DNA from 2 places in the Myceligenerans crystallogenes genome. Region 1 is predicted to be linked to the other one. Evidence: predicted binding sites of a transcription regulator. Region 1 holds the regulator's gene; the other holds the start of a gene.
The links. Region 1 encodes Rex, which represses fermentation and respiration genes when NADH is low (regulators of the CRP and FNR family bind a similar motif). Its sites were predicted from a motif close to CTTGTGAANNNNTTCACAAG; they were not measured.

Region 1 (10,108 bases):
GGCGGCGTCGTACCGCCTGCGGACGACGACGCCGGACGCCCGCGACGCCGTGCGCGGAGACGACCGCGTGCGCGGAGACGACCGCGTGCGCGGAAACGACCCCGTGCGGGGAAACGACGAGGGCCCGGCCGATCCGGCCGGGCCCCGCGAGTCACTTCTTGTTGCGGCGCTGGTGACGCGTCTTGCGAAGCAGCTTCCGGTGCTTCTTCTTCGCCATGCGCTTGCGGCGCTTCTTGATCACGGAGCCCATGTGGTCCTCGCTTGTCTGTGATGGTCGGGCGGCCCGACGACGGACCGCGGCTGACATGATCCACGGTTGGTTCCGCGGACATGCGCCGACCAACACGAGAAAGAGTCTGCCCACCAGGGTAACGGCAGATCCCGCCACATCCGTAATCGAGACCGTCCGGCACCGGTGTGAGATCGGCGGCCGGGGGTCGGCGCCAGGGTCAGTAGGACGGGTCCAGCCCCAGGAACGGGAACACCGCGCGCCGCGTGGCCTGCACCGCACGGTCCACCGGATCCTCCGGGTCCCACCCGTCCGCCCACGGCCGCCACGCCACCGGCACCGCCGAACCCAGTGTCTGCGCGGGCTCGATCTCCGAGATCTCCAGCGCGATCGCCCGCCAGTCCGCGGGCAGCGGCATCCCGCCGGCCAGCGGCGCGTGCGCGGCCTCGGCCGTCAGGGAGGCCCAGGCCAGCGGGACGACGTCGACCACCGCGTACCCGCCGCCCCCGAGCGCCAGCCAGCGGCCCTGGCTCAGCTCGTGCGCCAGGGCGTGCACCCACTGCTGCGCGGTCCGCTGGGCGTCGACGTCCACGTTCAGGTGCGACAGCGGGTCGTTGCCGTGCGCGTCGCAGCCGTGCTGCGAGACGATCACGTCCGGCCGGTGCTCGCGCACGACGGCGGGGACCACCGCGTCGACCGCCCGCAGCCACCTCGGGCCGTCCGTCCCGGGCGGCAGGGGCACGTTCACCGCCGTCCCCTCGGCGGCCCCCGGCCCGCCCACGTCGCCCGGGAAGCCCGTCCCGGGGAACAGGGTGCGCCCGTCCTGGTGCACCGAGACGGTCAGCACCCGCGGGTCGTCCCAGAAGATCGCCTCGACGCCGTCGCCGTGGTGGGCGTCCAGGTCGACGTACGCGACGCGTTCCGCGCCCAGGTCCAGGAAGCGCTGGATCGCGATCGCGGCGTCGTTGTAGACGCAGAATCCCGACGCCGCCCCGCGCTGCGCGTGGTGCATGCCGCCCGCGACGTTCACGCCGTGGGCGACCTCGCCCCGCCAGATCGCCTCGGCGAGCGCCACCGAGCCGCCCACCTGGCGGGCGGCGGCATCGTGCATGCCCGGGAAGATCGGGTCGTCGTCGGTGCCCAGGCCGCGCGCCGGATCGGGTTCCAGGGCGGTGGAGGCGCGCCGGACCGCCTCGATGTACGCGGCGTCGTGCACCGTGCGCAGCATCGCGCCGGAGGCCTCCTCGGCGCCGACGACGTCGAGCCCCGGCAGGTCCGGGAGGCCGAACGCCCGGATGAGCCGCATGGTCAGGTCGAGCCGGACGGGAGCCATCGGATGGCCGGGTCCGAAGTCGTAGCGCAGGAGCTCCGGGCTCCAGGCCAGGCGGGCATGATGCACGGGCAACACCGTAATGGAGATCGACGACGGGCCGAGCGGGGTGTTCGCTCCCGTGCGTTGGGTGGCCCGGGATGTGCGCGGCGCGCGCCGCGCCCGCGCCCGGCGCCCGTGAGGGCCGACCGCGCGTGCTGACCGCAGGGGCCGCCCGCGGGGCGGTCCGCGGGACGAGCCGGCGCGGGATACAGTCCTGCTGGCATTCGGACGACGGACGGAACAGGAGGCGGGACGATGCGGTGGCGGATTCGCGACGTGCCGTTCGCGTTCCGGGAGTGGGCCGACGCCGCCGCCCGGCGCAGTCCGGCCCGGCTCGCGGTCGTGGTGTTCGCCGCGGTGGTCGCCCTCTTCACCCTCCTGCTGATGGCACCCTGGGCGACGGCCGGGGAGGGTTCGGCCCGCCTGGTCGACGCGGTCTTCACCGCGGTGTCCGCGGTGTGCGTCACCGGCCTGGCCGTGCAGGACACCGCCACCTACTGGTCGATGTACGGGCAGGTCGTGATCCTCGCCGGGGTCAAGGTCGGCGGGTTCGGGATCATGACCGTCGCCTCGATCATCGGGATGATCGTGTCCCGCAAGATCGGCCTCACCCAGCGCATCCTCACGGCGTCGGAGCAGAAGACGGGCCGGCTCGGCGACGTCGGCTCCCTCGTGCGCACCGTCATCGTGGCCGCTACGACCCTCGAGCTGGCCATCGCGGCCATGCTGTTCCCGCGGTTCCTCGCGCTCGAGGGGGACCCCGGCACGGCGGCCTGGCACTCGGTGTTCTACGGCGTCATGGCGTTCAACAACGCGGGTTTCGTCCCGACGACCGAGGGCCTGCTCCCGCACGTCGGCGACTGGGGCCTGGTGCTGCCGATCGGGCTGGGCGTGTTCCTGGGCTCCCTCGGCTTCCCGGTCATCCTCAACCTGTACCGCGCGCTGCGGGAGGGCCGCTCGCGCCGCGAGCGCGGCGTCGGGCGCCGGTGGTCCCTGCGGCTGACGCTGCACACCAAGCTCACGCTCGCGACGAGCGCCGCGCTGCTGCTCCTCGGCTCCGTGGCGATCGCCCTGCTGGAGTGGGACAACCCCGAGACCTTCGGCCCGCTGGACTGGCCCGCCAAGATCCTCGCGGCGCTGTTCGCCGGGGTGAACCCGCGGTCGGGCGGGTTCAGCACGGTGGACATCGGGGCCATGGAGGAGTCGACCTGGCTGATCACCGACGCGCTGATGTTCGTGGGCGGCGGGTCGGCGTCGACCGCGGGCGGCATCAAGGTGACCACCCTCGCCGTCATCCTCCTGGCGATCGTCGCGGAGGCGCGCGGCGACCAGGACATCGACGCGTACGGCCGCCGGATCCCGCCGGACGTGCTGCGGCTGGCCCTGGGCGTGACGTTCTTCGGCGCGACCGTGGTGATGCTGACCAGCGTGGTGCTGCTGCAGATCACCGACTTCCCGCTGAGCCAGGTCCTGTTCGAGTCGCTGTCCGCGTACGCGACGGTGGGTCTGTCCACCGGCATCACGGCCGACCTGCCGGACGCGGCGAAGTATCTGCTGAGCGCGCTCATGTTCGTGGGGCGCACCGGCGGCATCACGTTCGCGGCGGCGCTGGCCCTCCGGGACCGGCGCCGCATCGTACGCTTCCCGGAGGAACGTCCGATCATCGGATGAGCACCGGGCGGCAGCCGGGACATCCGGCCGGGCGGCATCGTGCCCGGCGACATCGAGGGAGAGAAAGTGGCTGAGAAGAGGGAGCCGGGCCGCGAGGGCGGCGTGCTCGTGATCGGGCTGGGCCGGTTCGGGTCGGCGCTCGCGACGACGATGGACCGGCTCGGCGAGGACGTGCTCGCCGTGGAGAAGGACCCCGCCCTCGTGGCGCAGTGGACCGGCCGGATCCCGCTCGTCGAGGCCGACGCGTCGAACCCGGACGCGCTCGACCAGCTCGGCGCGAAGGAGTTCGGCGCCGCGGTGGTGGGCGTCGGCTCGTCGCTCGAGCAGTCGGTGCTGATCCTCGGCAACCTGGTCGACCTCGGCACCCCGCAGATCTGGGCCAAGGCGGTCTCGGCCGAGCACGGCCGCATCCTCACGCGGATCGGCGCCCACCACGTCGTCTTCCCCGAGGCCGACGCCGGCGCGCGCGTGGCGCACCTGGTCAGCGGCAAGCTGCTCGACTACATCGAGGTCGAGGACGGGTTCACCATCGTCAAGATGCGCCCGCCGAAGGAGGTGCAGGGCTTCACGCTGGCGCAGTCCAACATCCGGCGGAAGTACGGCATCACGGTCATGGGCGTCAAGAGCCCCGGCCAGGAGTTCGTGTACGCGACGCCGGAGACCCGCGTCGCGCAGAACGACCTGCTGGTCTGCTCCGGGCACGCGGAACTCCTGGAGCGCTTCGCGGCGCGCCCCTGACCCGCCGCGCGGCCGGGGCCGCGCCGGGGCGGGACGCGCCCGGTCGGGAAGCGCCCCGTCAGGACGCGCCCGCGGCGCGGGCCGCGGCGTGGAAGGCGAGGATCTGCAGCTCGCCGCCGACGTCGACCGATCGCACGACGACGTCGTCCGGGACCTGCAGCGCCGTCGGGGCGAAGTTGAGGATCTCCCGGACGCCCGCCGCGACCACCTGCTCCGCGATGCCCTGGGCGACGGCGCCCGGGGTCGCCAGGACCACCATGGACACGTCGCGCGCGGTGATCACGTGCTCGAGGTCGGCGACGTCGTCCACGACGAGACCGGCGACCTCGGTGCCGACGACGTCCGGCGAGGCGTCCAGCAGCGCCCGCACGGTGAAGCCGCGCTGGGCGTAGCCCGAGTAGTTGGCGAGGGCGTGGCCGAGGTTGCCGATGCCGACGATCGCCAGCCGGTGCTCCGACTCCAGGCCGAGGGCGGCCTTGATGTACTCCGCGAGCGACCCGACGTCGTACCCGACGCCGCGCGTGCCGAACGAGCCCAGGAACGACAGGTCCTTGCGCAGCTGCGCCGACCCCACGCCGGCGCGCTCCGCGAGCTCGGACGACGACGTGAGCAGGACGCCCTCGTCGGCCATGTCCCGCAGGGCGCGCAGGTAGTAGGGCAGGCGACCGACCGTCGCCGCAGGGACCGCGTTCTCACTGGGTTCGGCCATGCAGCTCGCTCCTTCCCCGCGCGGACCGCATCGTCCGGCGGGCTCGCTGTTCCGGTCGTCAGCGCCATCGCTGCCGTTGCTCGGGCTCGGCCGCGGGCACCGCGTGCGTCGTCGTCGTGTCAGATCATGCCAGCAAACGGGCCAGCCGCGCCGGGTCTATGCGCCAGAAGCCCTGCTGTACACCATCCACCTCCACGACCGGCACGTACTCCCCGTACTTCTCCGTCAGCGCGGCCGCCCCCGGGCCGGCGGTGATGTCCACCTCGGTCCATCCGGTGCCGGCCTGGCCCGCGACCGACTCCACGACCTCGCGGGCCGTGGCGCACAGGTGGCAGTCCGGGCGGGTGTACAGGACGACGCGTGGTTCGGATCCGGTCACGAGCAGAGCCTACGACGGCGGCCGCCGGCGGGCGGTGACCGCGGCCGGCGGCCGGCCTCGCGCGCGCTTCCGGCGGGCGCGCGCACCTGCGCGTCGGAGGGTGCGAGCGCGGATAGAGTGAGGCGCATGTCGTCGACGCAACCCGGATCCGCTACCGCGGCGTTCTTCGACGTCGACAACACGATCGTCCGCGGCGCGAGCTCGTTCCACCTGGCGCGGGCGGCGTACCAGCGGGGGTTCTTCAAGACCCGGGACCTCGTGCGGTTCGGCGTGGTCCAGGCCCGCTACCTGATGTTCGGCGAGGACCGGGAGCAGATCAACGAGGTGCGCAACCGCGCCCTGGAGCTGATCGCGGGGCGCACGGTCGCCGAGCTGACGACGCTCGGCGAGGAGGTCTACGACACGGTTCTCTCGCTGCGCATCTTTCCCGGCACGCGCCGCCTGCTGGAGGAGCACCTCGCGGCGGGGCACCAGGTCTGGCTGATCACGGCGACGCCCATGGAGATCGCCTCGCTCATCGCGCGCCGCCTCGGCGCGACCGGCGCGCTGGGCACGGTGACCGCGCACGAGGACGGGTTCTACACGGGACGTCTGGTCGGCGACCTCATGCACGGGGCGGCCAAGGCGGACGCGGTCAAGGGGCTCGCGGAGACCGAGGGGATCGACCTGGCGTCGAGCTACGCGTACGGCGACTCGATGAACGATCTGCCGATGATGCACGCGGTGGGTCACCCGTGCCCGATCAACCCGGACATCCGCCTGCGCCGGCACGCGCAGGAGGTGGGGTGGCCCATCCGGGAGTTCCGGGGCCGCCGGAAGCGGCTGGCGGGCCGCGGCTTCCGCACGGCGAGCTGGGCCGGTGCGGCGTGGGTCTTCGGCCTGGTCATCCGGGCCCTGCGCCGCCGCATCCGGGGCAAGATCCTCGACGAGGGCTGAGCCGGCCGGCCCAGCCCTCGTCGAAGGGGCCGGGTCAGCCCTCGGTCTTGGCGATGGCCGAGACGTCGAGGGTGATCTTGACGGTCTCGCCGACCAGGAAGCCGCCGGCCTCCAGGGGCGCGTTCCAGGTGATGCCGAAGTCCTTGCGGTTGATCTCCGTGGCGGCCTCGAAGCCCGCGCGCTGGTTGCCGAACGGGTCCTTCGCCGTGCCCGTGAACTCGCCCTTGAGCTCGACGGCCTTGCTGATGCCGTTGATCGTGAGGTCGCCGGTGACCGTGATGTCGTCGCCCGCGAGCGCGACGCCGGTGGACCGGAACGACCAGGCCGGGTTCTCCTCCGCGCCCCAGAAGTCCGCGCTGGTGAGGTGCTGGTCGCGGCCCGAGTCGCCGGTGTTGACGGACTTCGCGTCCAGCTCGGCGGTCACGCCCGACGACTCGACGTCCTCGCCGACCGTGATGGTGCCGGCGGTCAGGTCGATCGTGCCGCGCACCTTCGCGATGCCCGCGTGGCGCACGGAGAAGGCAGCGGTCGAGTGGGACGGGTCGATGTCGTAGGTGCCTGCGGTGATGCCGGCGGGGAGCGCGGTGGCCATGGTGTTCTCTCCTCGTTCGTCGGTGGGTAGTTGAGATCTCAACTACCTCGGGAACTCCCAACTGCTGCGCTTCGTAAGGTATTCCCGGGAGCCCGTGACAACCATCCGGACGGATGACCGTCGGGGCGGCGTGCGTTGGGGCAGGTACCGTGACAAGCCACGAGGGAGGCGGATGCGGCATGGCGTCCACGACGTCGGACGTGCCCTGGCTCGACGCCGGGCAGCAGCGCGACTGGCGCGCGTTCCTGGAGGGCAGCGCCCGGTTCTTCGACGCGCTCGGCGCGGCGCACGACGCCGAGCTCGACCTGACCACCGGCGAGTACAGCCTCCTCGTGCGGCTCTCCGAGGCGCCCGGTCACACCCTGCGGATGTCGGTGCTCGCGGAGGGCCTGGTGCTGTCGCGCAGCCGCCTCACCCACACCGTGACGCGGATGGAGGCGCGCGGCCTGGTCGAGCGGTGCAGCGCCGACGGCGACCGGCGGGGCGTGAACTGCCGGCTGACCGACGTCGGCCTCCAGGTGCTGGAGGCCGCGGCTCCCGGGCACGTGCGCGCGGTGCGGCGGCTGCTGGTGGACGTGCTGGAGCCGGAGGAACTGGCGTCGCTCGGCCGCATCATGGACAAGATCAGCGGCGCGTCCCTCGAGGAGCTCGAGGGCACCGACCGCTGCGCGAGCTGACGCCCGGGCGCGCGGGGATCGTGTCCGTGACCCGCCGCATCCCCGTGGCCGGGGCGGCGGCGGATCGGGGGCACCAGGGGTCAGTTCGCCGCGCGGGTGTCCACCCGGACGGCCGCCGGATCCGCCGCCGTGACGTCCCGGTCCGCCGTGGGGGCGAAGAGCAGCCGGTACAGGAGGCCCGCGACGACCGCGCCCAGGACCGGGAAGACGAGGAACAGCCACACCTGGGCGAGCCAGTCCGACCCGCCGTACACCGCGGTCGCGAGCGAGCGCGCGGGGTTCACCGACGTGTTCGTGACCGGGATCGAGACGAGGTGGATCAGCGTGAGCGTCAGGCCGATCGCGAGGCCGCCCGTCGCGGGGCTCGCGATCCTGGCGGTGGCGCCGAGGATCACGAACAGGAAGACCGCGGTCAGCACCGCCTCGGTGAGCATCGCCGAGCCGATGCCGAACCCGCCGGGCGAGAGCTCCCCGTAGCCGTTGGAGGCGAAGCCGCCCTCGCGGGCCGCGGCCAGGGCGCCGTCGGCCCCCGAGAGGATCGTGGCGAGCGTGCCGGCCGCCACCATGCCGCCCAGCAGCTGGGCCACGATGTAGCCGGGGGCGTCCTTCCAGGCGAAGCGGCCCGCGGCCGCGACGCCCAGGGTCACGGCGGGGTTGAAGTGGCCGCCGGAGATCGGGCCCAGGGCGTAGGCGCCGGCCACGACGGTGAGCCCGAACGCGAGCGCGACGCCGAGGAAGCCCACCCCGAGGGTGTTGGCCTCCGGGTCGGGGAAGGCGGCGGCGAGGAGCGCTGTGCCCACGCCGCCGAGGACGAGAACGAACGTGCCCAGGAACTCCGCCGCGAGACGGGTGACCGTGCCGGGCGCCGAGGAGCTGCTCACGGGGATCCTCCAGATCGATCGGGCGCATCCCCGAAAGGATGCGTTCGGATGACTTGGGACGCTACGGCGGAAGTTCCCCCCGCGCGCGGGGAGTATCGGCATACCCGGCGAGACGGGAATTGCGCCGGGCCGGGTCCGCCGGCCGGTCGTGGCAGTGGTTCATGCCACTCCCGCGTGTGCTGAATCACCCAGGGTGGGGTGGGAGACTGAGGGTCATGGTCTCCACCACCGTCCACCTGCTGCGCCACGGCGAGGTCCACAACCCCGAGGGCATCCTCTACGGCCGCCTGCCCGGCTACCGGCTCTCGGACCGCGGCCAGGAGATGGCCGAACGTGTCGCCAAGCACCTCGTGGAGCGAGGGGCGGACGTCGGCGCGGTGATCGCCTCCCCGATGCAGCGCGCGCAGGAGACCGCCACGCCGATCGCCGAGGCGTTCGGCCTGACGCTCGGCACGGACGACCGCCTGATCGAGGCCGAGAACCACTTCGAGGGCATGCGGTTCGGCGTCGGCGACGGCGCCCTGCGGCAGCCCGCGCACTGGCGCCACCTGTGGAACCCGTTTCGCCCGTCGTGGGGCGAGGCGTACACCGAGCAGGTCGCCCGGATGCGCGCGGCGGTCGACGCGGCCCGCCGGGCGGCCGAGGGGCACGAGGCCGTGCTGGTCAGCCACCAGCTCCCCGTCTGGCTCACCCGCTGCTCCTACGAGGGCCGGCGCCTCTGGCACGACCCGCGCAACCGCCGGTGCAACCTCGCGTCGCTGACCAGCCTGCGCTTCGAGGACGGCCGCTTCACCGGCCTGCACTACAGCGAGCCGGTCGCGGACCTGTACGCGGGCGCCAAGCAGCTCCCCGGCGCATGAGGGATCGACGCCTCCGTGCCGCCGTCCTCGCGGCCGCGGCCGCCGCGACCCTGGCCGCCTGCACCGTCGCCGCCGAGTCCGGCGCGGGCGACGTCGCCGGTCAGGGCTACGTCTCCGGGGACGGCTCCGTGCAGAGCTGGGACGCCGGCGACCGCCGCGGGCCGGTCGAGATCGCCGGCACCGACTTCGAGGGCGAACGGGTCGCCGTCGCCGACTGGGCGGGCGACGTCGTCGTCCTGAACACCTGGTACGCGGGCTGCCCGCCCTGCCGCGCCGAGGCGCCCGACCTCGCCGGCCTCGCCGGGCGCTACGAGCCCGACGGCGTCCGCTTCCTCGGGATCAACACCGAGGACGACGCCGCCACCGCCCTGGCCTTCGAGCGCACCTTCGACACGCCCTACCCCAGCCTGGAGGACGCGAGCGGCCGCGTGGTCGCGGACCTGTCCGGCGTCGTGCCGCTGCAGGCCGTCCCCACCACCGTGGTGCTGGACCGCCAGGGCATGGTTGCCGCGCGCGTGATCGGCCAGGTGGAGGCGTCCACGCTGGAGTCCCTCGTCGACGAGGCGCTCGCGGAGGAGAGCTGATGGACGCAGGCTCGCTCGCCTTCAGCGGCTCGCTGCTCGCCGCGATCCCGGTCGCGGTGCTCGCGGGGCTGGTCTCGTTCGCGTCCCCGTGCGTGCTGCCCCTGGTCCCGGGGTACGTCGGGTACGTCAGCGGCATGTCCGCGGCGGCGGCCCCGGGGACGACGGCGGGCGCCGCGCGGGCCGCCCGGTCCGGGCGGGGGCGCGTGCTCGCCGGGGTCGCGTTGTTCGTGGCCGGGTTCACCGCCGTGTTCGTGACCCTGATGGCGGCGGCCGGGGCGGCCGGCGTGTACCTGGTGCGGTGGGAGGACGTGCTGCTGCGCGTCCTCGGCGTCGTCGTGATCCTCATGGGGTTCTCGTTCATGGGGTTCGTGCCCTGGCTGCAGCGGGAGGCGCGGTTCCACCTCGCGCCGCGCACCGGGCTGTGGGGCGCGCCGCTGCTCGGCGTGGTGTTCGGGCTGGGCTGGACGCCGTGCATGGGGC
Region 2 (10,108 bases), on a different contig from region 1:
GGTCAGGTCGCCCCCTGGGTGTGGTGGCTCGGGGGAGTGTCCGCGCTGCTGCTCGTGGCGGGGGCGTGGCAGGTCGCCGTGAGCGGCCCGTTCGTCGCCGCCGACTGGCGCTTCCACCTCTGGGCCGAGGCCGGCATGCCCACCGGGATCGGCAAGTGGCTGCTCGACGAGTTCGCCAGCGTCACCGGCGAGCGCCTGTTCACCCTCCCCGTGCTCGGGATCCTCGCGGCCTGGCTCACGCTCCGCGACCGGGACTGGCGGCCGCTGGTCGTGGTCCTCGCGGGGCTGGCGACCATCGCCGTGATCGGCTACGGGATCAAGTTCGGGCTGGGCCGCACGATGCCCTGGACCGGCGTCGACGTGCTGCACGGCGGCGGGCGGGCCTGGCCGTCCGGGCACGCGGCGAACGCCGCCTACACCTGGGCGATGGCGGGCATCCTGCTGATCGGCGAGGGCGGGCTGCGGCCGCGGCCGCGGCTGATGGCGCCCTGGATGATCGTGTCCGGGCTGGTGGCCCTGGCCTCCGGCTGGATCATGGCCCTGGTGGACTACCACTGGCTCAGCGACATCCCCGGCGGCTGGGTGCTGGGGCTGCTGGCGCTCGCCGTGTCGTGCGGGCTGCTGCAGGCGGCCCGGCCGATGCCGGTGCACGCGGCGTGGGTGCTGCGCCTGCGGGAGCGCGTCCTGGCCCGGCGCCGCCGCTGAGCTCGCCCGGCTCCCGCGAACACGGAGGCGCGCCGGCCGGGTTTCGCCCCGCCGAAATTCACCGCCACCCATCGGCCGCGGTGAGCAATTCGTGACCGGAACGCGCGTCTTCGTCGGCTAGCATCCCTGAGACTCCATTGACCAGTCGCAGACCTGGACGTGGACCGAGGGGACAGCATGACCGAACAGCAGGAGCGTGCCGTGAGGCCCGATCAGCAGGAGAGCCGCCCGTCGTTGCCCAGGCTCGGTAGCCCGGGACCCTGGCCCGGCCCGTACGACCACGTGGTGCGCCTGCGCGAGGTGCGCGACCGCCTGCTGCTGTCCGAGACCACGTCCGGGGCCGACCCGACCGCCGTCTACGCGCGCCTGCGGGAACGCTGGGGCGGGGTGGCGCCGGTCGACCTGGAGCCCGGCGTCCCCGCGTGGCTGGTGCTGGGACACTCCGAGGTGGTCGCCGTCATGCGCGACGACCGCGGCTTCACGAAGGACCCGTCGATCTGGCGCGGCCACGCCGACGATCTGCTCGGCCCGCAGTCCGGCCTGCACCTGCTCATCTCCCGCGTTGCGCAGCCCACCGCGATCAACACCGACGGCGCGGAGCACGCGCGCCTGCGGGCCCCGATCGACGACGCGCTGGAGGAGGTCGACGAGATCCGCACGGCGGTCGTGACGCGCCGGCTGTGCTCCATGCTCATCGACCGGTTCGAGCAGCGCGGCAGCGCGGACCTGGTGGCGGAGTACGCGGCCGCGGTGCCGTTCCTCGTGCTGTCCGAGCTGGCCGGGTACGACCCGGAGGACGCCCAGCGCCTGCAGGAGATCACCCGGGCGATCTTCGAGACCGGGCCGGACGCCCGCGGCCTGACGAAGGAGCTGCAGGAGATCGTGCGCGGCCACCTCGAGCGCAGCCGCGACCGCAGGTCCCGCGACATCGCCGGCTCGCTGGCCCGCCACCCGGCATTCAACGACGACCGGGAACGCGCCCAGACCCTGATCGCCCTCACCTCCACGGCCAGCACCACGATCCTGCCGTGGGTGGCGCAGACCCTCGCCCTGATCCTCACCGACGAGCGGTTCTCGGCCCGCCTCAGCGGCGGCCGCGCCGACATCGACGACATCCTCGACAGCGTCCTGTGGCGCTCGACGCCCAACCCGAACCTGACGCCCCGCTACGCGACCCGTGAGGTCATCCTGGGCGACAAGCTCATCGAGCAGGGCGAGGCCGTGGTGATGTCGGTGCACGCCGCGCACCACGATCCCGCGGTCATGGCCGACGACTCCTGGGACCTCATCGGCAACCGCGCCCACCTGTCGTTCGGCGCCGGGCCGCATGCCTGCCCCGCGCCGCGCCTGGCGCGTGCGATCGCCCGCATCACCGTCGAGACGCTGGTGCGGCGCCTGCACCTGACGTTCGACGGCGACCCGGGCGACCTGAGCTGGGCGCCGACGCCGTTCCTGCGGCAGCCGGTCCGGCTGCCCGTCACGTTCCCGGTGCCGCGCCGGATCACCACCGAAGGGTAGGCAGAGATGCAGATAGGGATCCCCGACGACGCGGGTCCGCTGGTCGCCACGACGCCGTCGACGGTCTCCCGGCTGACCGCGCTCGGGTACGACGTCGTCGTGACCGCCGGGGCGGGCGACGCCGCCGGTCTGCGCGACGACGCCTACCGGGAGGCCGGCGCACTGGTCACCTCGGACCCGGACGTGGCCTGGGAGTCGGACGTGGTGGTCTGCACGGCCGTGCCCGACGACGTCGCCGAGCGGCTGCGCCCCGGCGCCACGCTGATCGCCCAGCTCGCCCCCGCCGCGCGCCCGGAGCGCACGGCGGCGCTGGCCGGGCGGGGCGTCACGGCGCTCGCGCTCGACGCCGTCCCCCGCATCTCCCGGGCGCAGTCGCTCGACGTGCTGTCCGCGCTCTCCAACGTCGCCGGCTACCGCGCCGTGGTCGAGGCCGCGGCCGAGTACTCCGGGATGTTCGGCGGCCAGGTCACCGCAGCGGGCTCCACCCGGCCCGCCACGGTCTTCGTGATCGGTGCGGGCGTGGCGGGGCTCGCCGCGCTCGGCGCCGCGACCTCGCTCGGCGCGCGCGTGCGGGCGTTCGACGTGCGGCCCGAGGTCGCCGAGCAGATCGAGTCCATGGGCGCCGAGTTCGTCTCCGAACCCGCCGCGCAGCAGCAGGTCAGCGCGGACGGCTACGCCGCCCCGCTCACCGAGGAGCAGCTCGCCGCCGCGCTGGCCCTGTACACGCGCGAGGCCGCCGCGGCCGACGTCGTCATCACCACCGCCCTCGTGCGCGGCACCGCGCCCACGACCCTCACGGCCGAGGCGGTCGCCGCGATGCGCCCCGGTTCCGTCATCGTGGACCTCGCCGCACCCGGCGGCGGCAACTGCGAGCTGACCGTGCCGGGCGAGCGGGTCGTGACCCCGAACGGCGTCGTCGTGCTCGGGTACACCGACCTGCCCGCGCGCATGCCGCGGCACACCTCCGAGCTCTACGGCACGGCCGTCGCCAACCTGCTCACCCTGCTGACACCCGGCAAGGACGGCGAGCTGACGCTCGACCTCGACGACATCGTCCAGCGCGGCATGACCGTCGCCCGCGACGGCGACGTCCTGTGGCCGCCGCCTCCGGTGCAGGTGAGCGCGGCGCCGTCGGCCGCGCCGGCGTCGTCGGGCACGGACGGGACCGATGCGGCCGCGGCCGCCGTCGTCGCCCAGGAGGAGGGCCGACGACGGCCCGCGTGGCTCGGCAAGGCGCTCGCCGTGGCGGGCGCCGTGCTGGCGGGGCTGGCCGTGGCCGCGTCGCCCGCGGACACCGCGGGGCACTTCGTCGTGCTGGCGCTCGCCGTCGTGGTCGGGTTCTACGTGATCTCCAACGTCACGCACGCCCTGCACACGCCGCTCATGAGCCAGACCAACGCCGTGTCCGGGATCATCCTGGTCGGAGCGCTGCTGCAGATCGGGTCGTCGTCGCTGCTGGTGACGGTGCTCGCGACGATCGCCGCGACCGTGGCGAGCATCAACATCTTCGGCGGGTTCCTGGTGACGCGGCGGATGCTGCGGATGTTCCGCCGTGCGGACGAGGACGACGACGGCGGGGGCCGCCGCGCGGGTGCGCGTGGCGCGGGTGGCGGCGCGGGTGCCGCGGCCTCTGGAACGGCCGCCGGAGGGGGCGCGCGATGACGATCCACGGACTGGCTCAGGGCGCCTCCGTCGTGGCGGCGGTGCTGTTCATCCTGTCGCTCGCGGGGTTGTCGAGGCAGGAGACCGCCCGGCGCGGCGTCAACCTCGGCATGATCGGCATGGTCCTGGCGCTGGGCGCGACGATCGCGCTCGCGCTGGTGAGCTCGCAGCGCCCGTGGGGCGTGACCGCGGCGCTGATCCTGCTCGTGCTGGTGATCGGCGCGGCGGTGGGGACCTGGCGGGCGCGCAGCGTCGAGATGACGCAGATGCCCGAGCTCATCGCGCTGCTGCACTCGTTCGTGGGGGCGGCGGCGGTGCTGGTGGGGTTCGGGTCGTTCCTGACGTCGTACCCGGCGGGTGCTGACTGGCGGACCGAGGACGTGGGCGGGCACGCGAGCGCGGCGCACGCGACCGAGATCTACCTCGGCGTGCTCATCGGGGCGGTGACGCTGACCGGGTCCCTCGTGGCGTTCGGGAAGCTGTCCGGGCGGGTCAAGTCGGCGCCCGTCATGCTGCCCGCGCGGAACTGGCTGAACCTCGCCGTCGTGATCGCCTGCGCCGGGCTGCTGGCGTGGTACCTGGTCGCGGCGCAGCCCGGAGGCTTCCTGCCGGTGGTGCCGCTGCTGGTCATGACCGTGCTGGCGCTCGCGCTCGGCTGGCACCTGGTCGCGGCGATCGGCGGCGGCGACATGCCCGTCGTCGTCTCGATGCTGAACTCGTACTCCGGGTGGGCGGCGGCCGCGGCCGGGTTCATGCTCGGCAACGACCTGCTGATCATCACCGGGGCGCTGGTGGGGTCCTCGGGTGCGATCCTCAGCTACCTGATGTGCAAGGCGATGAACCGGTCGTTCGTGTCGGTGATCCTGGGCGGGTTCGGGCAGGGGACCGGGGCGGCGTCGTCGGACGGGCCGGCGGGCGAGCACCGCGAGACGACGGCGGTCGCGGTCGCGGAACAGCTGGTGGGCGCGAGATCGGTGATCATCGCGCCGGGGTACGGCATGGCCGTGGCCAAGGCGCAGTACCCGGTGGCGGACCTCGCGGCCAAGCTGACCGAGCGCGGCGTGCGCGTGCGGTTCGCGATCCATCCGGTGGCCGGGCGCCTGCCCGGGCACATGAACGTGCTGCTCGCCGAGGCGCGCGTGCCCTACGACATCGTCGAGGGCATGGACGAGATCAACGGGGACTTCGCGGACACCGACGTCGTCCTCGTGATCGGCGCCAACGACACCGTGAACCCGGCCGCCCAGGAGGACCCGGGCTCGCCGATCGCGGGGATGCCGGTGCTGGAGGTGTGGCACGCGCGCGACGTCGTCGTCTTCAAGCGGTCGATGGCCACGGGTTACGCGGGCGTGCAGAACCCGCTGTTCTTCCGGGAGAACACGCAGATGCTCTTCGGCGACGCGAAGGACCGCGTGGAGGACATCGTCAAGGCGCTGTAGCCGGGATCGGCAGGCCGCCCTGAGCTCCGGGGCGGCCTCCGTACGTCTGGGCGGCGGATGGGTGGCCGGCGGATGCGGTCGGCTCGATGTCGCAAAATCGGCTCCCCGGGCGGCCGACTGCACGACTTTGGGCCGACCGAGCGACGTCGGGCCGACTGGACAATGCGGCGGCGGCGCCGGGTTCGGGGGCGCGTTGCGCGGTCAGGCGGTCTCGCCGGCGCGGACCATGACGACGCCCGCCAGGATCAGCGCGCCGCCCAGGAGCTGGATCGCGCCGAGGGACTGGCCCAGCAGCAGCCAGGCGAAGATCACGGCCAGGACCGCCTCGCTCAGCCCCGCGAACGAGGCGAGCCGGGCGCCGAGGCGGCGGCTCGCCGCGATCCCCGCGACGTAGGCGACCGCGGCCGTCACGAGGCCGAGCCCGAGAACCGGCACCCACCAGTCCACCGTGAGGTCCCGGAACCGGACGGGCACCAGGGCGACGTCGAACGGGACGACGCCGACGAGGCCCGCGACCAGCAGGACCGCGCCGCCCACCAGGAGACCGCCCGCCGCGAGGGTGACCGGCGGCAGCGGCGTCGGGCGCGCGGACATCACGAAGTACACGGCGCACCCCGCCATCGCGCCCAGCGCCCACAGGACGCCGCGGGCGCTGATGCCGCCACCGGCGGCGAGGTCCAGCACGAGCGCCAGGCCGGTCAGCGCGACCGCGCCGCCCGCCACGACCCAGGGCCCCGGCCTGCGGCCGTGGCGCGCCCACATCCAGCCGACGACGACGATCGGCGCCAGGAACTCGATGAGCAGCGCGACCGCCACGTCCATGTAGGACACGGCGTAGAAGTAGGTGAGCTGCGTGCCCGCGACGGCGACGAGGCCGTAGACGGCGAACACCCACGCGTTCTCCCGCAGCAGGGACCAGCGGCCGCGCAGGGCGAGCAGCGCGGGGACGGCGAGCACGGCCGCGCCGATCAGGACGCGGAGGGTGACCGCGGCGCCGGCCGACCACCCGGCGTCGAGCAGGCCCTTGGCGAAGGAGCCGGACAGGCCGAACGCCATGGCCGAGACCAGGGCGAAGAGGTAACCGACGGTCAGGCGCCCGGGGCGACGTCGCGGCCGGACGACCGCCGGGCGCACGCCGGTAGCGGGTGCGACCTCAGGGGGCGTGCTATCGACGGGCGCGACCGCAGGCGGCGTGCTTCCGGTGGGCGCGACCGCGGCCGGTGCGCTTCCGGTGGGTGCGACCGCGGCCGGTGCGCCTCCGGAGGGCGCGGCCGGCGAGGTGCTTCCGGAAGGCGTGCCCGCCGCCGGTACCGCCGTGATGTCATGCGTCAAGTCCGCCATGGCTCATGACGGTACGGAGCGAGGAGGTAATATGTCAACATGCTTTTCGAGCATGACACCGAGGAGGCGCTGCGGGCCGCGGTCGCGCTCGTCAACTCCGCCGAACCGCCGCTGACCCTGGAGACCGTCGCCGAGCTCGACGCGTTCTACGTGGCGAACCTCTACACCGGCCGCCACGACGGCGACACCGCCGAACTCGCCGAGGTCCAGGCCGTCCGGCCGCGCCTGCGGGAACTCCTCACGGCCGAACCCGCGGCAGCGGCGGCCCTCGTGAACGAGCTCCTGGCGGAGCTCGGCGCCGTCCCGCGCGTCGTCCGGCACGGCGACACGGGCTGGCACTTCCACGCCGTCGACGACGACGCCCCCTTCGCGCGGCGCATCCTGGCCGAGACGGCCCTGGCCATGGCCGATCTGCTCCGCGCGGACGAGGTCTCGCGCCTGTCGATCTGCGCGGACCCCACCTGCCGCGGCGTCGTGCTGGACCTGTCCCGCAACCGGTCCCGCCGGTTCTGCAGCGACCGGTGCAGCAACCGCGCCGCCGTGGCGGCGTACCGCGCGCGCCGCCGGGAGGGTTGAACACCATCGCTGACCTGCGATATCACGGTCTCGTGAGGGACGTCACTGCCGATTCCTTGTGACCTCCGCCACGAACTTTGTTCCAGCTTTCACAAGCGCCGTAGTGTGAAGAGCGTGAACTTCCCGCGCACCACTGCGAAGCCTCTTGCGACCGACGTCGACGTCGCGCTGATCGGCGGCGGCATCATGAGTGCCACGCTCGGCGCGATGCTCTCCGTGCTGGAGCCGACCTGGCGGATCGCGATCTACGAGCGGCTGGACGACATCGCCCAGGAGTCCTCGAACCCCTGGAACAACGCCGGAACCGGGCACGCCGCGCTCTGCGAGCTGAACTACACGCCGGAGCGCAAGGACGGCTCGATCGACATCACCAAGGCCGTCGCGATCAACGAGCAGTTCCAGACCTCGCGCGAGTTCTGGAACCACCTGCTCACCGCGGGCCTCATGGAAGGCACCGACTTCATCAACGTCACCCCGCACATGACGTTCGTGCGCGGCGAGAAGAACGTGGACTACCTGCGCCGCCGGTGGGAGACCCTGCGCGAGCACGAGCTGTTCAGCGACCTGGAGTTCACCCAGGACCGCGAGGTCATCTCGCGGTGGGCGCCGCTGCTGACCGAGGCCCGCGACGAGTCCGAGCCCATCGCCGCGACGCGCGCCCCCGCCGGGACCGACGTCGACTTCGGCAAGCTCACCCGCCAGCTCGTCGCGCTGGCGACGTCGCGGGGCGCCGGCCTGCACGTCAACCACGAGGTCCGCGGGCTGAAGAAGACGAAGCAGGGCTGGCGCCTCTCGCTGCACGACCGTTCCTGGAACGCCGGCGTCCGCAACCGGACCGTGAACGCGAGGTTCGTCTTCGTCGGCGCGGGCGGTGGCGCGCTGCCGCTGCTGCAGGCGTCGGGGATCAAGGAGGCCAAGGGCTACGGCGGCTTCCCGATCAGCGGCGAGTTCCTGCGCACGGACAACCCCGACGTCGTCGCCGAGCACCAGGCGAAGGTGTACGGCAAGGCGGAGGTCGGCGCCCCGCCGATGTCCGTGCCGCACCTGGACACGCGCGTCGTGGACGGCAAGAGCTACCTGATGTTCGGCCCGTACGCCGGCTTCAGCCCCAAGTACCTCAAGCGCGGCAAGTACCTGGGCCTCGTCACGAGCCTGCGCCTGCACAACCTGCCCTCGATGGTTCAGGCCGGCCTGAGGAACCTCGACCTGACGAAGTACCTCGTCGAGCAGGTCGTGCTGCCGAGCGAGGACAAGTTCCACGAGCTGCAGAAGTTCATGCCCACGGCCCGCCCGGTCGACTGGGAGAAGATCACGGCCGGCCAGCGCGTGCAGGTCATCAAGTGGGTCAAGGGCAAGGGCGGCGTGCTGGAGTTCGGCACGGAGGTCATCGCCGCCAAGGACGGCTCGATCGCCGGCCTGCTCGGCGCCTCGCCGGGCGCGTCGACGGCCGTCTCCGCGATGCTGGGCGTCCTGGAGCGCTGCTTCGCCGACCGCTACGACACCTGGAAGCCCCAGCTCGCCTCGATGATGCCGAGCCTCGCCGGCCCCGGCACGTCCGCCGTCGCCGACGACGCCGCGTCCCTCACCACGGACACCGTCCCGGCCCGCTGATCCGCGACACCGCGGCCCGCCGTTCCCCTTGCCGGGCGGCGGGCCGCGGTGCGTCGCGCCGGCGCCCGGCGTCGCGCGGGCGGGTGTAGAACGGACTGATGGATCCCGTCGTCGCCGAGTACCTCCGCGACAAGGCCGACGCCTTGCGCCGGCACGAGGACGCCGCGCGTGACGACGTACCCGACAGCATCCACCGGGCCCGCGTCACGGTCCGCAAGATCCGCAGCGCCCTGCGGATCTTCGCTGAGGACTCACCCGAGATGCGGTCCGTGCAGCAGCGCCTCCGGGCCTGGGGCCGCACGCTCGGCGCGGCCCGCGACGCCGAGGTCATGCGCGAGCTCCTCCGCGAGCGCGTCGCGCGGGTCGCGGACGACGCCGCCGGGCGGAACGAGGCCGGGGACGGGGCCGCCGTCGTCGATCTGGCCGCCCTGCTCGACGAGCAGCTGGCCGAGCTCTACGAGCGCGCCCGCCTCACCGTCGTCGGGCATCTTGACTCGCCCGAGCATGCCGCCCTCCGGGCGGATCTCGACCGCCTGACCGGGGATGCCGCGCCTCGGGCGGGCGCCGCGCACGGGGAGGGCGATGCGGTGCCGCTGCCGACCTCCGGTGACTCGCGCGCGAAGGCGCTCGTCGCGGCCGCGAAGGCGGCGCGCCAGAAGTACCGGAAGCGCGCGCACGACGCGGAGAAACGCTCCGGGACGGACGCCGACGCCGCCTGGCACCGCGCCCGCCGCGCCGCCAAGCGGGCCCGCTACGCCGCCGAGCTGGTCGCCGACGCCGTTCCCGGCAAGCCCGGCCGCAAGGCCGCCAAGCAGGCCAAACGTCTGAAGGAGGCGCAGTCCCGCCTCGGCGAGCACCAGGACGAGGTCACCCTCCGCACCTGGCTGGACGAGCACCGCGCCCGGGCCGCGGCCCACGGTGACGACACGACGCCCTACGACGTCCTGACCGGAGAAACCTCCGGCGAGCCGGACTCATGAGAGCACTTCATGCCGTGACCTGAGGCGATCGTGGCCGCTTGGGTCCTACGGCCAGAGGAGGGTTGTCGTCCAGGCCGTACCGGCGTGCGTGTAGAGCAGACGGGTGTGCGGGCCGTCGTCCGTGGCCTGCCAGAACTCCACCGCGGTGGGGGTGAGGACGTAGGCCGTCCAGTCCGGGGCGGTGAGGGTGGGGTCGGCGGTGACGGCGTCCAGGGCCTCGGAGTACGCCGCCTCGTATTCCGCGATCGAGCCGAGGGGTTCGCTCTGGTTGTCGAC

Region 2: the regulator Rex is predicted to act here: its motif matches at 7,318-7,337, upstream of mqo (malate dehydrogenase (quinone)).

The regions. Positions count from the first base shown of each region.
Region 1 covers NZ_BAAANL010000001.1:281,663-291,770, forward strand. Annotated here, with positions in the region: gene ABD208_RS01085 (30S ribosomal protein bS22) at 152-250, opposite strand; gene ABD208_RS01090 (acetoin utilization protein AcuC) at 450-1,628, opposite strand; gene ABD208_RS01095 (TrkH family potassium uptake protein) at 1,857-3,272, shown strand; gene ABD208_RS01100 (potassium channel family protein) at 3,339-4,010, shown strand; gene ABD208_RS01105 (redox-sensing transcriptional repressor Rex) at 4,069-4,719, opposite strand; gene ABD208_RS01110 (glutaredoxin family protein) at 4,844-5,098, opposite strand; gene ABD208_RS01115 (HAD family hydrolase) at 5,225-6,034, shown strand; gene ABD208_RS01120 (YceI family protein) at 6,069-6,626, opposite strand; gene ABD208_RS01125 (MarR family winged helix-turn-helix transcriptional regulator) at 6,806-7,303, shown strand; gene aqpZ (aquaporin Z) at 7,384-8,184, opposite strand; gene ABD208_RS01135 (histidine phosphatase family protein) at 8,400-9,044, shown strand; gene ABD208_RS01140 (TlpA family protein disulfide reductase) at 9,041-9,628, shown strand; gene ABD208_RS01145 (cytochrome c biogenesis CcdA family protein) at 9,628-10,108, shown strand, end outside.
Region 2 covers NZ_BAAANL010000005.1:393,030-403,137, reverse strand. Annotated here, with positions in the region: gene ABD208_RS14290 (phosphatase PAP2 family protein) at 1-705, shown strand, start outside; gene ABD208_RS14285 (cytochrome P450) at 883-2,223, shown strand; gene ABD208_RS14280 (Re/Si-specific NAD(P)(+) transhydrogenase subunit alpha) at 2,230-3,885, shown strand; gene pntB (Re/Si-specific NAD(P)(+) transhydrogenase subunit beta) at 3,882-5,324, shown strand; gene ABD208_RS14270 (EamA family transporter) at 5,526-6,665, opposite strand; gene ABD208_RS14265 (CGNR zinc finger domain-containing protein) at 6,705-7,241, shown strand; gene mqo (malate dehydrogenase (quinone)) at 7,356-8,852, shown strand; gene ABD208_RS14255 (CHAD domain-containing protein) at 8,951-9,832, shown strand; gene ABD208_RS14250 (pyridoxine/pyridoxamine 5'-phosphate oxidase) at 9,878-10,108, opposite strand, start outside.